Regions from separate parts of the Allomesorhizobium aridi genome, predicted to be linked through region 2. Evidence: predicted binding sites of a transcription regulator. Region 2 holds the regulator's gene; the other holds the start of a gene.

Region 1 (7,997 bases), 990 kb from region 2:
CGCGACTGAGACAGCCGCTGCACCGGCCCACGCTGCTCGCGCAGTTCCCAGTTGCGGTTGTCGATGGTGGCGACCGTCCCGGTGCGCATGATGCGCTTCAGATCGTAGCCAGACAGCCCGGTGACCTCCGCGACCGCCTCCTGCAGCGCCACCTGTATCTCCGCCAGCGGTGGGACCGGCACCCACACCGGCAGGTCGGCGTCGAGCACGTGGTCCTCGCGCACATAGGCGTGCGCCAGCACGTAGTCGCCGAGCGCCTGCGTGTTGCGGAGGCCGGCGCAATGGCCGAGCATCAGCCAGGCATGCGGCCGCAGCACGGCGACATGATCGGTGATGGTCTTGGCGTTGGACGGGCCGATCCCGATATTGATCATGGTGATGCCGCCATGGTTCGGCTTTTTCAGGTGATAGGTCGGCATCTGCGGCAGGCGCGACGGCGTTGCGCCCTCGGTGGGCTTGGTCTCGCCGGCGAGCGTGATGACGTTGCCCGGCTCGACGAATTCGGAGTAGCTCCCTCCGCCCTTGGCCATCAGCTCGCGCGCGTAGACGCAGAACTCGTCGATATAGAACTGGTAGTTGGTGAACAGCACGAAATTCTGGAAATGCTCCGGACTGGTCGCGGTGTAGTGCGTCAGCCGATGCAGCGAATAGTCGATGCGCTGGGCGGTGAACGGCGCCAGCGGCCGCGGCTCGCCGGGTACTGCCTCGAAAGTGCCGTTGGCGATAAGATCGTCGGTGCCGTCGAGATCTGGCACGTCGAACAGGTCGCGGATAGGCCGCTTGATGCGTTCGGCGATCGACCCGTCGACATGGGTGCCCTCGAGGAAGGCGAAATGCACCGGGATCGGCGTCTCCGATTCCGATACCACCACCGGCACGCCGTGGTTTCGCATGATCAGGCCCAGCTGTTCGACAAGATAGTTCTTGAACAGGTCAGGCCTGGTGATGGTCGTCGTATAGTGGCCGGGCGACGGCATGTGGCCGTAGGCCTGCCGTGAATCAACTTGGGAATAGGACGAAGTCGTGACGCCGACTTCGGGATAGTAAGCGCGGTACTTGCGGTGAGTGTCGCCGCCATTGCCAAGCGCTATGAATGAATCGCGCAGGAAGGAAGTGTTGCGCCGGTAAAGCGCATCGAGCGCCGCCACCGCTTCGCGCGGGTCGGTAAAGCTCTGCCTGGCGAACGGCTCGGGCGAGGCGATGCTCTGGATCGGTTCGGGGTAGATTCTCTTTTCCATGACCCATTATAGAGACTTGGAACGGGGTGCGGGAGGGGTGCGCACCGCGAAAGCTGGTCGCAGCCTTCTATTTCTTCAGCCGCGCTGCAGGCTGATCATCAGCACGAAGCCCATGCCCTTCTTCTTCATCTTCGGCGCATCGATCGTGGTGCCTATTTCGCCGCGCGCCATCGGCACGGCCAATACGGGCGCGGCAAGCAGCAGCGTGATGAGCGCCGCCCGGGGCAACAGCCGGAGGACCGTGAGAGTTTGGGCGGCGAAGAGGGTCATTGTCATCAATTCCAGGCTGCAGTTTCCGTTATTTGCGTTTGGGCGGAGCGCAGCGAAAACCATCTTCGAATACGCAGGGTACGACCATGCCGATGCCCCATGATCGTGCGGGGCGGCTCGAATGGGCCACGAGGAGCGCCAACAACATGCCGAACAGGGTCATGAACAGGCAGACTATGGTGAACCGGCGCGCGAGCATGGAAGCGTTTCCCTCGATCGAACGCAGATTGCCTTGTCGCGGCTGAACCGGCTCTGATGCCCGCGTTCATCTGGCGTTCAATATCGTTGAGAAGCGTCGGCCGGGGCTTGCCAGTGCCCCGCGGTCATCGACCCAAGAGGCCCGGGAGCCTTCTGATCTCGATCTTCGAGCCAGAGGCCATAGTCCCACTATGTGGGGGCGAAAGTTCGGCAGGTGTGTGCGGCGGATGAACGCACCCGCGCTGAAATCGAGCAAGGCCTGTTCTGGCAGGCGGGTCTTGGGGCCGCTAGGTGGCCGGCCAGGCGCATCATTTCCGCCAGTATGCGCCCGAGCAAATCCCCTATGCGACCGCCACACCAACGAGTGCAACCGCTGAGGCGCCGAGCCTCAAAGCGAAAAAAGCCCCGCAAAGCCGATTCGCGGGACTTTTCTATGGGAGTGAGGCCAAGCCTAGAGCTTGGTCCACTTCTGCGTTTTGCAGAAGATCTTGAGCGCGCAACCGGTCATGTTGAGGCTCGATCCCGAAAGGCTGGCCGATCCGGAATAGGTCTTGTCGTCGGCGGGATCGGTTATGGTGCCCTTGTACTTGCTGTCGCCGCTCGCGTTCATCTTGCCGATCTGCTTGCCGGCATGCTTGCCGGTCTTCAGCGTGATGCAAAAGCCGCCGCCGCAGCCGCCGATAGCCGCGGTCTCGCCGCTCTGCGTCTTCCAGTTGCCTTCGATCGGGTCCGCATAGGCGGCGCCCGCTGAAAGCAACGTTGCGGCCAAGACCATGCTCATTTTGCGAAACATCTCGTGTCCTCCTCCCTTGGGTGTTCGACGGGCCGGGGCTTCTCCTCCGCCCGGCGTCCCTTTACGCAAACGTAAGCTAGTCCAGCCGCGACGAAAACAAAAGCGGTGCCGCTGGGGAAGAACAGCAAGGATTTTCCGCGTCGTTTTCCCGTCCGGAAAGCCCGATGCGTCTGCGCGACCGGTTTTCGTGGTGAACGAAGTCTTTCGCTGGAAGGCACGAATTTTCGGCAAATTTCAGCCAAATCCCAAGCAATGCAAGCGTCCATATCCCTAATGAATTCCGAAGTTTACCTCTTGTTTGAATTTTGTTTGCGGCAAATTAAGCACGCCACTTAACGACGGATTCAAGGCTGCGCGGCATTCTCGAAAGCATCGGAAGAGCAGGCCGCGACGGCAAAAAGGCAGCTCTCAGGAACAGACAGGGGACTTGTCGAAATGGCACGTTTTGAAATGTTTGAAGCAGGCTTCGGCGCGATGGGCGCAACCGCCCAGGCCGACATTCTTTTCGAACTCGGCATGATGTATGCGACCGGCCGCGATTGCGAGGCCGACCTCGTCACCGCGCACAAATGGTTCAACATCGCGGCGATCAAAGGCTCGGACCGGGCCGCGGAACTGCGCTCGGAGCTTTCGGCGACCATGTCGAAGCAGGAGATTGCCCGGGCGCTTCGCGAGGCCCGCGAATGGATGACGATGCACTGAGCGCACCGGATCGACTGAATACCCGGGCCCAAGCCGCACAGACGGATCGGCCTCAACTTTAAAGAACGCGGCAGCCTGGAGGCGGGCCAGTCGCGCAGTCAAGACAGGGTGAGCGGCGAATTCACGAGCGTGGGGACGCTTTCGGGGATCGTGTTCGACAAGGAAACAGCCGCGACCGGCGGGAACAAAGCCGGCGTGGCTGTTTCCTTTTTCGCAGGCTTGCCGCAATATGGCGGCTTCACGCCGTGCCGTCATTCAGGCTTTCTCGGCCGTCCGAAATGGTGGCGGCGACGCGCGGCATTTTTCTGGCACGGGAGGAAAACCAATGGGCCTTCGCATCAACGACACTGCCCCTGATTTCAGCGCCGACACGACCGAGGGGCCGATAAATTTTCACGAATGGATCGGCGACGGCTATGCCGTGCTTTTCTCGCATCCCAAGGATTTCACGCCCGTCTGCACGACCGAACTCGGCTACATGGCGGGGCTGAAGGACGAGTTCGCGCGCAGGAACACCAAGATGATCGGCATTTCGGTCGATCCGGTGGAAAACCACAACAGGTGGAAGGCAGACATCGAGAAACTGTCGGGCAACAAGGTCAACTATCCGATGATCGGCGACCCGACGCTCTCAGTCGCCAAGCTTTACGACATGCTGCCGGCTGGCGCCGGCGACACCTCGGAAGGCAGGACGCCCGCCGACAACGCGACGGTACGCTCGGTGTTCCTGATCGGTCCCGACAAGAAGATCAAGCTGATGCTGACCTATCCGATGACGACGGGGCGCAACTTCGACGAAATCCTACGCGCGCTGGATTCGATCCAGTTGACCGCCAAGCATCAGGTTGCGACGCCGGCGCAGTGGAAGCAGGGCGAGGACGTGATCATCACAGCCGCCGTTTCCGACGAGGACGCGACAAAGCGCTTCGGCAGTTTCGACCGCGTGCTGCCCTATCTGCGCAAAACGAAGCAACCGGCGCTCGATTCCTGAGACGGCCGTATCAGGCCGCCGGCGCATGCGTCGGCGGCTAAGTCTATGAGGCCTCCTCGAACCGCACCAGCACGGTTCCGTCGGTGACCTGCGCGCCCTCCGCCGCGATCTCGGCGATGACGCCGTCATGCGGCGCGGCCACTGTGTGCTCCATCTTCATGGCTTCGAGGATGAGCAGCGGCTGACCTTTGCGAACGATCTCGCCGCTGACGGCCTTCACCACCTTCACCAGCCCCGGCATCGGTGCGCGCATCGAAGCTATGCCGGCTTCGGCGTCGGCGGCTTTGGCAAACGGGTCGGGTATCGCGAACGTGTAGGACGCAACGCGCTCGAAGACGGTGACGTGGCCTGGCCAAAGGGCGACGCGCACCTTGCGATCCGGCTCCTCATCCCTCTGCCGGGATCTTCTCCCCGTGAAGGGGACTGGTCGCAACGCTGACGCCCCTCTCTCCCCGTCAGTCACGGGGAGAGGGTAAGGGTGAGAGGCGGCGCCATCCAGAGCAACGTCGAATAGTCCGTCAGGGCGCGGTGAGATCAGCGCGACCGTTTCGGTTTCCCCGTGACGCAGAACCGTCCGCCGCGCGCCGGCGTGGAAATGCGCATAACCGGCGAGCGCGTCCCAAGGGTCGCCCGCTGCAGCACTTCCCATGCCCGACGCGGCGAGCGCCGCCTGCGCGATCGTCTCCGCACTTGCCGGCGCGACCGTGGTCAGCGCCTCCTGTTTGCGTGCGATCAGCCCGGTGTCGACATCGCCGGCGGCGAAATCCGGATCGCGGGCAAGGGCCGCCAGGAAGCTCGTATTGGTGATCGACCCGGCGATCTCGGTGCGCTCCAGCACATCGGCGAGCACCGTCAGCGCCGTCTCGCGGTCGGGTCCGTGCACGACCAACTTGGCGATCATCGGATCGTAGAAGGGCGAGACGGCGTCGCCGGCCCGCACCCCGGTCTCGACCCGAAGCTTTGCGCTGTTCGCCACATCCGCGAATTGCAGATGGTGCAGCGTGCCAATGGCGGGCAAAAAGCCCCGCGCCGGATCCTCTGCGTAGATGCGCGCCTCGAAAGCGTGGCCGTCGAGCTTGATCTCGTCCTGCTTCATAGGCACCTTCTCGCCCGCCGCCACCCTGAGTTGCCATTCGACCAAGTCGACGCCGGTCACCATCTCGGTCACCGGGTGCTCGACCTGCAGGCGCGTGTTCATTTCCATGAACCAGAAGCGGTCGGGCCGGAGCCCCTCGGAGGCGTCGACGATGAACTCGATCGTGCCGGCGCCTGAATATTTTATCGTCTTCGCCGCCTTTACAGCGGCGTCGGTCATTGCCTTGCGAACGGCCTCCGGCATGCCGGGGGCAGGGGCCTCCTCGATCACTTTCTGGTGGCGGCGCTGCGCCGAGCAGTCGCGCTCGAAGAGATGCACCGCATTGCCGAAATTGTCGCCGAACACCTGCACCTCGATGTGGCGCGGCTTGTCGACGTATTTTTCCACCAGCACATGGTCGTCGCCGAACGAGGCCTTGGCCTCCCGCTTGGCCCCCGACAGCGCCTCGGCGAAATCGTCGGGGCTTTCGACCCGCCGCATGCCCTTGCCGCCGCCGCCGGCCCGCGCCTTGATCAGCACGGGATAGCCGATCTCGCGCGCCTTGGTGGCGAGCAGCACCAGCGCCTGGCCGTCGCCGTGGTAGCCCGGCACAACCGGCACGCCGGCCTTTTCCATCAGGAGCTTTGCCGCGTCCTTCAATCCCATGGCGCGGATCGAGGCGGCCGAAGGTCCGATGAAGATAAGGCCTGCTGTCGTCACCTTGTCGACGAAATCGGGATTTTCGGACAGAAAGCCATAGCCAGGATGGATCGCCTTGGCGCCGGTATCCAACGCCGCCGCGATGATCCTGTCGCCGACGAGGTAGCTTTCGCCGACCGGCGAGGGGCCGATATGCACGGCCTCGTCGGCCATGGCGACATGCAGTGATTTGGCATCGGCGTCCGAATAGACGGCGACGGTCTTCACGCCCATCTTGCGCGCGGTGCGGATGACGCGGACTGCGATCTCGCCGCGATTGGCGATCAGGATTTTGCTGAACATCGAGCCTCCGTTGGGGACAGTTTACTTTTTGCCCCTTGCGCGAACGCGGAGCCGTCGATGCCCTCCCGGGGCAAAAAAGTAAACTGTCCCCGACGCCTGCCCAATATTTTAGCCCTTGCGGCCTACCAGCGCGAACATTGCGCCCTGCGGGTCGCTTGCCTGAATGATCCAGCCGCCGCCGGGCACCTCCATCGGGCCCATCAGCACTTTGCCGCCATTGCCGGTGACGCGCTGGGTCGCGGCGTCGATATCGCCGACGTTGAAATAAAAGAGCCAGTACGGGGCAGGCACATCGGCCGGCTTGTTAAACATGCCGCCGATCGCCTCGCCGCCGACGGAGAACATCTGGTAGGTCCCCATCTCACCCATATCCATCGCGTCGGTCTTGGTCCAGCCAAACTGGCCGGCATAGAAATCGAACGCGCTCTTCCACTCTGCCGCATAGAGTTCGTGCCAGCCGACATGGCCGGGCGTCATCGGCGGCGCGGGCGGCTGGCCCTCGCCCTGCGGCTTGAACAGCACGAACATCGCGCCTTGCGGGTCGGCTACGACCGAGAAGCGTCCGACCTCCGGAATGTCGGCCGGCTGGCGATGGACCGTGCCGCCGGCCTGTCTCACGCTTTCGGTTCCGGCGTCGACATCTCCGGTCTCTATGTAGCCGGTCCATGCCGGCCGTGCGCCCATTGCAGCGGCCTGCTCGGGAATGGTCATCAGCCCTCCGACTGCAGTATCGCCGGCCTTCACGATCACGTAGCGCATCTCGGGGCTGTCCCAGGCTTCGGAGTTCCAGCCCACGACGGTCTTGTAGAAGGATTCGGCGGCGTCGAGGTCGGTGGTCATCAGCTCGTACCAGACGAAATTCGATGGCATTGTTTCGCTCCCTGGTTAGATTTGTGTCCCGCGCCTGATCGCATTCTAGGCAGCTGAGGCAGGTGGCGCAAATGGATGCTCCGTCCCCTGGCCTCAATCGACGCATTCGCCACGAGAAGGAGTGAGCAATTTTTATGCACATTTCCAGAAAGCCCGGTTCTTGGGCACATCCGTTTGCATCTGCCTAATTCAGCCGCACCGTACTGACCAGCGCGTTGTCAGTTCAGCCCGAGTCGTCGGTTAACCAATTGTAAAAACCCGAAAATCCAGCCTGCCGAAACCCTCCTTCCGAACTGGCACGGTCGTTGCGTTGGCTATTGCCGTGCAACTCTGTTCGGAGGTTTTTTCTAATGAGGGGTGATTTATCGGCGATGGCGAAGCTGTTTTCCGCGGGCGCGCTCGCGGCGGGCATGCTGATGGCGGCGCCAGCAAGGGCGCAGGACGACACTATCAAGGTCGGCGTACTCCATTCGCTGTCGGGGACGATGGCGATTTCGGAGACGACGCTGAAGGATACGATGCTGTTCCTCATCGAGGAGCAGAACAAGAAGGGCGGCGTGCTCGGCAAAAAGCTCGAAGCCGTGGTCGTGGACCCGGCTTCCGACTGGCCGCTGTTTGCGGAGAAGGCCCGCGAGCTGATCGAGAAGGACAAGGTCGCCGCGGTTTTCGGCTGCTGGACCTCGGTGTCGCGCAAGTCCGTGCTGCCGGTGTTCGAGGAACTGAACTCGCTGCTCTTCTATCCCGTCCAGTATGAGGGCGAGGAAAGCCAGCGCAACGTGTTCTACACAGGCGCGGCGCCCAACCAGCAGGCAATTCCCGCGGTCGACTACCTGATGAATGACGAAGGCGTCGAGCGCT
Region 2 (7,997 bases):
GCAGCGTCCACGCCGACTTGCCGCAATCGCGCGAACTGCTTCAGGCGGCGTTCGAGACCGAGGCCAATGTCGAGAACCCGCCCGTGAACACCGGCTCCAATGGTTTTGTATTCTACGAAGTCGAGGGCATCACGCCAGCGCGCGATCGCACGCTTGACGAGGTGCGCGAAAAGGTCGTCGCCGACTGGATCGCCGGGGAAACCACGAAACGGCTGGCGGCAAAGGCGGCGGAGCTCGAAAAACGGCTGAAGGACGGAACCGAACTCGACGCTGTGGCGACCGAACTCTCGCTCGAAAAGCAGACCAAGCGCGGCCTTAAGCGCGAGGCCGACGACGCCGATTTCGGCAAGGAAGGCGTGGCCTCCATGTTCGGCGTCGCGGAGGGCGGCAGCGGCGTGATCCAGTCGCCCACAGGCGACGGACAGATACTGTTCAAGGTGACCGAAGTGTTCGAACCGGCCGGCGCCAGCCCCGAATCCGTGCCGGAGGACGCGCAGGCTTCGTTCTCGTCCGGCCTTGCGAACGACCTGCTCGACCAGTTGGTGGCGCGGCTGCAGACGCAGTACGAGGTGGAGGTCAATCGCAATGCGATTGACCAGGCGCTGGCCTTCTAACCGCCATGAGCACGCTGAAGCCGCATATCGCCAAGGTCGCCGCGGGCGACGCCCTCACCTTCGAGGAGGCGAAGGACGCGTTCGACATCATCATGTCGGGCGAGGCGACGCCCGGCCAGATCGGCGCCTTCCTGATGGCGCTGAGGGTGCGCGGCGAAAGCGTCGCCGAGATTTCGGGCGCAGTCGCGACGATGCGCGAAAAGATGCTGCGAGTCGAGGCGCCTGCCGGCGCGATAGATATCGTCGGGACGGGCGGCGACGGCTCGCACAGCGTCAACATATCGACGGCCTCGGCCTTCGTGATCGCGGGCTGCGGCGTGCCAGTGGCCAAGCACGGCAATCGCGGGCTCTCCTCGCAGACCGGCGCGGCCGACGTCCTGACCGCGCTCGGCATCAAGATCGACTTGACCGCCGAGCAGATCGGCGACTGCATCCGGCAAGCAGGCGTCGGCTTCATGTTCGCGCCGGCGCATCACCCGGCGATGCGCCATGTCGGACCGATCCGGGCCGAGCTCGGCACCCGCACGATCTTCAACCTGCTCGGGCCGCTTTCGAACCCGGCCGGCGTCAAGCGCCAGATGGTCGGCGTGTTCTCCCCCGAATGGGTCGGACCGGTGGCCGAGACGCTGAAGACGCTGGGCGCGGAGCGGGCCTGGGTGGCGCATGGCGACGGCTTCGACGAGATCACCACGACCGGCGAGACGCAGATTTGCGAGCTGAACGGCGGCGAGGTGCGCAGTTTCGTGCTGACGCCCGAGGAGTTCGGCCTGAAGCGCTACGCCCGCGAAGATCTGCGCGGCGGGGACGCGGCCTTCAACGCCAAGGCGCTGCGCGATATGCTGCACGGCCAGCCCGGCGCCTATCGCGATACGGTGCTGATGAACGCGGGCGCGGGGCTGGTGGTGGCCGGCAAGGCGGAAACGCTGGCGGACGGCGTCAGGCAGGCTGCGACCGCGATCGACAATGGCCGTGCGGCGGGCGTGCTCGACGCGCTGGTCAAGGTATCTAACGGATAAAGACGTGGCCGACATTTTGCGAAAGATCGAGGCCTACAAACGCGACGAGATCGCCGCCGCCAAGGTGCGCATGCCGCTTTCCGAGCTGAAGAAGGCGGCGCGCGACACGGACGCGCCGCGCGGCTTTCTGGCGGCGCTCGAGGCGAAGCGGAAGGCCGGGCAACTCGCGCTGATCGCCGAGATCAAGAAAGCGAGCCCGTCGAAGGGACTTATCCGCGCCGACTTCGATCCCCCGGCGCTGGCGCGCGCCTATGAACAGGGCGGCGCGGCCTGTCTTTCCGTGCTGACGGACGCGCCTTCCTTCCAGGGCGCGCCGGAATTTTTGACGGCGGCGCGGCATGCGACCAAACTGCCGGCGCTGCGCAAGGACTTTTTGTTCGATCCCTATCAGGTCCATGAGGCGCGCGCCTGGGGGGCCGATGCGATCCTGATCATCATGGCGAGCGTCAACGACGACGATGCCCGCGCGATCGAGGAAACCGCGTTCGAACTCGGCATGGACGTGCTGGTCGAGGTGCATGACGAGGCCGAGACGGAGCGCGCGCTGAAACTCTCGTCGCGGCTGATTGGCATCAACAACCGCAACCTGCGGACGTTCGACGTGTCGTTGGAAACCTCGGAGCGGCTGGCGAAACTCGTGCCGGGCGACCGGCATCTGGTCGGCGAAAGCGGCATCTTCGCTCATGAGGATTGCCAGCGGCTGGCGCGGAGCGGCATCGGCACCTTCCTGGTCGGCGAAAGCCTGATGCGGCAGGCGGACGTGGCGGCGGCGACACGCGCGTTGCTTACCGGCGAAATCGTCGCCGCCGAGGGATAGTCATGGCCGGCGGAAAGAAGCTCACCCATCTCGGCGCGCAGGGCGAGGCGCATATGGTCGATGTCGGGGCCAAGGCCGAAACCGAGCGGACGGCGATCGCCGAGGGGCTCGTCATCATGCTGCCCGAGACGCTGCGCATGATCATGGCCGGCGACGCAAAAAAGGGCGACGTGCTGGGCGCGGCCCGCATCGCCGGCATCATGGCGGCCAAGAAGACGCATGAGTTGATCCCGCTCTGCCATCCGCTGCTGCTCACCAAGGTGTCCATCGACATCCAGCCGGAACCCGCCCTGCCCGGCCTGCGCGTCGTCGCACTCGCCCGCGTCACCGGCAAGACAGGCGTGGAAATGGAGGCGCTGACCGCTGCGTCGGTCGCCTGCCTGACCATCTACGACATGGCCAAGGCGGTCGACCGGGGCATGGAGATTTCCGGGATAAGGCTGGTGGAAAAGACCGGCGGCAAGTCCGGCGACTACCGGGCGGGCGCGTAATGGCGCTGCTGCCCGTCTCAGAAGCCCTTCAGCGGCTGCTCGATGGGGCGGCGCCCGGCGAAGCGGAAACCGTGCCGCTGGCCGAAGCGGCGGGGCGCGTGCTCGCCGAACCGGTCATGGCGCTGCGGACGCAGCCGCCCTTCGACGCCTCGGCCATGGACGGTTACGCCGTGCGCGCCGCGGACGTCGCAAAGGTGCCGGTGCAACTCGAGATCATCGGCGCGGCCCCGGCCGGGCGGCGATTCGACGGCAAGGTCGAGCCTGGACAGGCGGTGCGGATTTTCACCGGCGCGCCGATGCCGGAAGGCGCAGATACGATCGTCATCCAGGAGAATACGAGCAGCGTCGGCGAGAACGGCGTTGAGGTGACGGAAACGGTCGCGGCCGGCCGGCACATAAGGCGCAAGGGCCTGGATTTCGCCGAGGGCGACCGGCTGCTCGAACCGGGACGCGTGCTCGATGCGGCGGCGCTGTCGCTGGCGGCCTCCGCCAATCACGCCGCGCTTCGCTTGGTCAGGCGTCCGCTGGTGGCGATCATCGCGACGGGCGACGAATTGCTGCCGCCGGGCAGCGAGCCGGGGCCGGACCAGATCATCGCCTCCAACGCCTTCGGCGTCGCCGCGATCGCGCAGTCGGTGGGCGCGCGGGTGCTCGACCTCGGCATCGCGCCGGACCGCAGGGAAGCGATTTCGGCGCTCGTCCAGGAGGCCATGGAGGCGCACGCCGACGTGATCGTGACGCTCGGCGGGGCGTCCGTCGGCGACCACGATTTCATCCATGACGTGCTGACCGGCGAAGGCATGGCGCTCGACTTCTGGAAGATCGCAATGCGGCCGGGCAAGCCGCTGATGTTCGGGCGGCTCGGCGGCACGCGCTGCCTCGGCTTGCCCGGCAATCCTGTGGCGAGCCTGGTCTGCTCGCATCTGTTCCTGAAGCCGCTGGTGGCGCGGCTGGGCGGCCGCCCCTATCAGCCGGACATGCGCCAGGCCGTGCTGGGGACCGCCCTGCCCGCCAACGATATGCGCCAGGACTATATACGCGCCGTGGTGGACGCTGGCCCCGACGCTCCGGTGGCGACGCCCTTCCGCGTGCAGGATTCTTCGATGCTCAGGATTTTCGCCGACGCCAACGCGCTGATCGTGCGCCAACCGCTCGCAGCGGCCGCCGATGCCGGTGCTCCGTGCGACGTGCTGATGCTACGCTGAACAAATCGTCAACGGATTCATTAAAATTTAAAAGGTTGCGGAACACAACTGGAACATATAGTGTTTGTTCTGGATTTGTTTTCCGTTTGATTCTCGGGGGCTGGTGATGCTGACGCGCAAACAACATGAACTGCTGCTCTTCATCCATGAACGGCTGAAAGAGGCCGGGATCCCTCCTTCCTTCGACGAAATGAAGGATGCGCTGGACCTTGCGTCGAAGTCCGGAATCCACCGCCTGATCACGGCGCTTGAGGAGCGCGGCTTCATCCGCCGCCTGCCCAACCGGGCGCGGGCGCTTGAGGTTCTGCGGCTTCCCGATTCGATCGCGCCGGGCCTGAACGCGGCGCGGAAATTCTCGCCCAGCGTCATCGAGGGCAGCCTCGGCCGCCGCATGCCGGAGCCGTCGCGGATGCCTGCGGCCGGCAATGACGACGACGTCCGCGCCTCGATATCCATCCCGGTGATGGGGCGCATCGCCGCCGGCGTGCCCATCGAGGCCATCCAGCACAAGACGCATTCGATCTCCGTGCCGCCGGATATGATTTCGGGCGGCGAGCATTATGCGCTCGAGGTGAAGGGCGATTCGATGATCGAGGCCGGCATTTTCGACGGCGATACTGTGATCATCCGCAACGCCAGCACCGCCAATCCCGGCGAGATCATCGTTGCGCTGGTGGACGAGGAGGAAGCGACGCTGAAGCGCTTCCGCCGCAAGGGCGCGTCCATTGCGCTCGAAGCCGCAAACCCGGCCTATGAAACGCGGATTTTCGGACCCGACCGGGTCAAGGTGCAGGGCAAGCTCGTTGGACTGATCCGGCGCTATTGAAAATTGGTGCTGGCGTGGTCGGCGCTGGCGAAGTTGTAAAGGTTTCGGAACCTGAGTGGGTGTCATCCCGGAAGCCGGGGTGAACAGTAGGCTATTCCGGACTCATTGGCCGGCGTCAGCGTGGCCCGAACCCTTGCTCTTTGTGCCGGTTTCGCACGAGCGGCATTCTTGCGCCCACCCGGCCACGCTTCTCAGGTCCGGCTCTTCTCCCTTCGCTTGGTCCGCCGGGATGACAATGCTCTTTGCCGCCGATTGCCATCGGCGGTGTCTGCCAAGGCGGGATCGTCGGATCGGTCAAAAACTTCAAGGCCGCGTCCTGCTATTTGGCCGGCTCCATCGCTGGAGGTTTCGTCTTTCGCTGGTAGGGCGGCATGCCGCGCGCGGCGCGCGAGAAGCGGCGTTGCGCGTGCCACGGGCGGTAAGGCTCGGCCACCGCATGGCGGATTTCAGGGTTTGAACCCAGCGCGGCGAAATAGATTGCAGCGCTGCCGTGCCTAGCCAACTCTCGTTTGGTCACGATCGCTACAGCCGGATTTCCGCAGGACAGTTCGGCAGTCGCATCATCGATGACGATCAGGGCCGCATAGTTGCAGGCGCTTCGCGCAGCAGAGCTATCAGCCGTATGAACGACGATGTAGCCGGACGGGTGGCGAATCGCGCATAGCGCCGGGCTGCAGTCGAACCGGACGCCGGGAACGCGTCCGACGGGCGATTGCGGGGCGATTTCCGCAGCATTCTCGGCAGGTGGGCCGGATGAAGCGGGCTCGTCGGAATGCCGCTTGATAGGATTAGTGGGATTTCCACTCGCCGTCGCTGCGGGCATCGGCGTTTCCGTCGCCGCAGCATTCGTGCCGGAGCCGCCGGATGATGCGAGCCCGTCGGCGTTCTGCATGCTGGAATCAGTGGGATCGCGATCGGCCGTGGCGGCGAGCGTTACGGTTTCGACCGCCGCAGTATTTGTGTCGGCGCGCCCGGACACTGCAGGCTCATCGGAATGACGCTTTAGCGAATTGGCGGGCTGCGCGGGCGGGACAACGGTTTCTGCGCGGAGCGCCCGCTTCCAACTGTCGATCGTGAACTGGTTCGGCCGGGCTCGATTGACGGCCAACTCTCCCTCACCATTGCGTAGTGCGACCAGACGTCCGTCCTCCGAAACAAACACGTTCGGCGTTTTCGCGAATACTAGCGCCGCCACGGCCAGTACGGCGAACGGTAGGGCCGCCAGCCGGAGCCGGGTTGTTGTTGTCATCGTGGCGAAGATCAATGCGACGGTGGTGAGCAGGACGGCCTGGACGGGCACGAGTCCGACGGCGTCGAGTGGCGAGCGGGCGGAAAACCAGTCGGCGACCGCAATCATGGCCGAGAGGCCCTTGCCCATGACAAAGAAGAACGGCGCGTCGAGGCCGAACGGCATGGCGACGGCGCCCATCACCGCGAACGGCATGACCAGCACCGAGACGATCGGCATGGCCACCAGGTTCGCGGCAAGGCTGAGCGGCGAGACGCGCTGGAAGTGATAGGCGCCGAAGACGGCCGTCGCCAGCCCCGCCACCACGGATGTGACCATCAGACCGGCGGCGATGGCCAGTATTTTCCTGAATGCGAGGTGGGACGTCGAACGACCGGCCGCATGCGGCGCGCCGGTTCGCGCCTGCTGGCGATCCGACCACCAGGCATAGGCGCCGACAAGCGCTGCGGTCGCGGCGAACGACATCTGGAAGCTTGGGCCCATCACCTCATGCGGGGAGACGGCAATGACGAGGATCGCGGAGATCGCCAAGTTGCGCATGGTCAGTGCGGCGCGGTCAAACAGCAGCGCCGTCAGCATCACCGCAAGCATGATGAAGCTGCGCTGAGCCGCAACTTCGCCGCCGGAGATGAAGAGATAGGCGGCGATTGCCGCAAGTGCCGCGACAGCAGCGTATTTCTTGACCGGCCGCCGCGAAGCAAAGCCTGGAAACAGCGCGAAGCCGGCGCGCAGGCCGCCCATGATCGTGCCGGCGACCAGCGCCATGTGCAGGCCCGATATCGAGATGATGTGATAGAGGCCGGTGCGGCGCAGCGATTCATTGACCGCCTCGGGAATGCCGGCGCGGACGCCTACAGCCAGGGCCGCGGCGATTTCGCCTTCCGGCCCGCCGATGCTTTTGCGTATGCGATCGGCGATGGCGTTGCGGCCGTTCTGGATCCAGGCCGAGACTCGCGCCGGCAACGACAGATCCGGTTGCGGCATGTGAGGGTCGCCGGCCAGCTCATTGTTCTCGCTCATTTTCTCTTCCGCAAGTGTCGGCTGCGGTGCGACCACGGTCGTCAATTGCGGGGCGCGCAGGAAAAAGCCGCTCGCGCCGATACCGTCAAAATAGCTCTCGAAGGAAAAGTCATAGCTTTGCGGCCGCACCGGCCCGGACGGCGGCATCAGCCGCACGAGGCCGGTGATCTCAGCGCCGACCGTCAGGCCGGCCGGAATCTTTGCGGCCGAGGCGCAGATCCTGTCCGGCGCATAGCGCAGTTTCGGGCGGGCGGTCGCAGTAAGGTCCAGTGTCAATCGCGTGCGGCCGTTGGCCAGATGGTCGATCGCCGCGACCTTGCCGGTGACGATGGTCGATATTTCGCCGCCCAGCATTTTCGTGCCGGCGCGCCAAGTTTCGGCCTTTGCAGCCAGAAACCCCAGCAGGCAAACCAAGGCAGCAGCCAAAATCAAGTGCAATGCGCCGCGCGACGGCAGCAGGGCGAGGATCAGGCCGACGACCACCCCGCCGGCAAGCGCAGGCGCTGCACCTGGTTCGAAAGGAAGCGCGAAATAGACAATGGCGCCGAATGCCAAGAAGACCGGCAGGAGCAGAAATGCCGCGCCGCGATCGATTTCGAGCGTGATGTCCCGGCGCAGCGCGGGAACCAGAGCGCGGGCGGTGGCAAGCGGCTCCTGCCAACGCAGTTCTGGAGATGCGTCGGCAGGTAACGCCGGGAGCGGATACCGGCGGCTTGTGAGAGGCTGGGCTACTGGAGACTGAAACGGGACGAGCGTCGC

Evidence for each region. Region 2 encodes LexA, which represses DNA repair genes until DNA is damaged. Its sites were predicted from a motif close to TGTTCNNNNTGTGTTCNG; they were not measured.
Region 1: the regulator LexA is predicted to act here: its motif matches at 2,910-2,927, upstream of ACG873_RS06230 (sel1 repeat family protein).

Annotation. Positions count from the first base shown of each region.
Region 1 covers NZ_CP171729.1:871,710-879,706, forward strand. Annotated here, with positions in the region: gene ACG873_RS06215 (AMP nucleosidase) at 1-1,238, opposite strand, end outside; gene ACG873_RS06220 (hypothetical protein) at 1,314-1,508, opposite strand; gene ACG873_RS06225 (DUF2147 domain-containing protein) at 2,158-2,499, opposite strand; gene ACG873_RS06230 (sel1 repeat family protein) at 2,935-3,201, shown strand; gene ACG873_RS06235 (peroxiredoxin) at 3,527-4,192, shown strand; gene ACG873_RS06240 (acetyl/propionyl/methylcrotonyl-CoA carboxylase subunit alpha) at 4,236-6,269, opposite strand; gene ACG873_RS06245 (VOC family protein) at 6,378-7,139, opposite strand; gene urtA (urea ABC transporter substrate-binding protein) at 7,511-7,997, shown strand, end outside.
Region 2 covers NZ_CP171729.1:1,860,737-1,868,733, forward strand. Annotated here, with positions in the region: gene ACG873_RS11135 (peptidylprolyl isomerase) at 1-614, shown strand, start outside; gene trpD (anthranilate phosphoribosyltransferase) at 620-1,630, shown strand; gene trpC (indole-3-glycerol phosphate synthase TrpC) at 1,635-2,447, shown strand; gene moaC (cyclic pyranopterin monophosphate synthase MoaC) at 2,450-2,938, shown strand; gene glp (gephyrin-like molybdotransferase Glp) at 2,938-4,143, shown strand; gene lexA (transcriptional repressor LexA) at 4,250-4,969, shown strand; gene ACG873_RS11165 (ComEC/Rec2 family competence protein) at 5,289-7,997, opposite strand, start outside.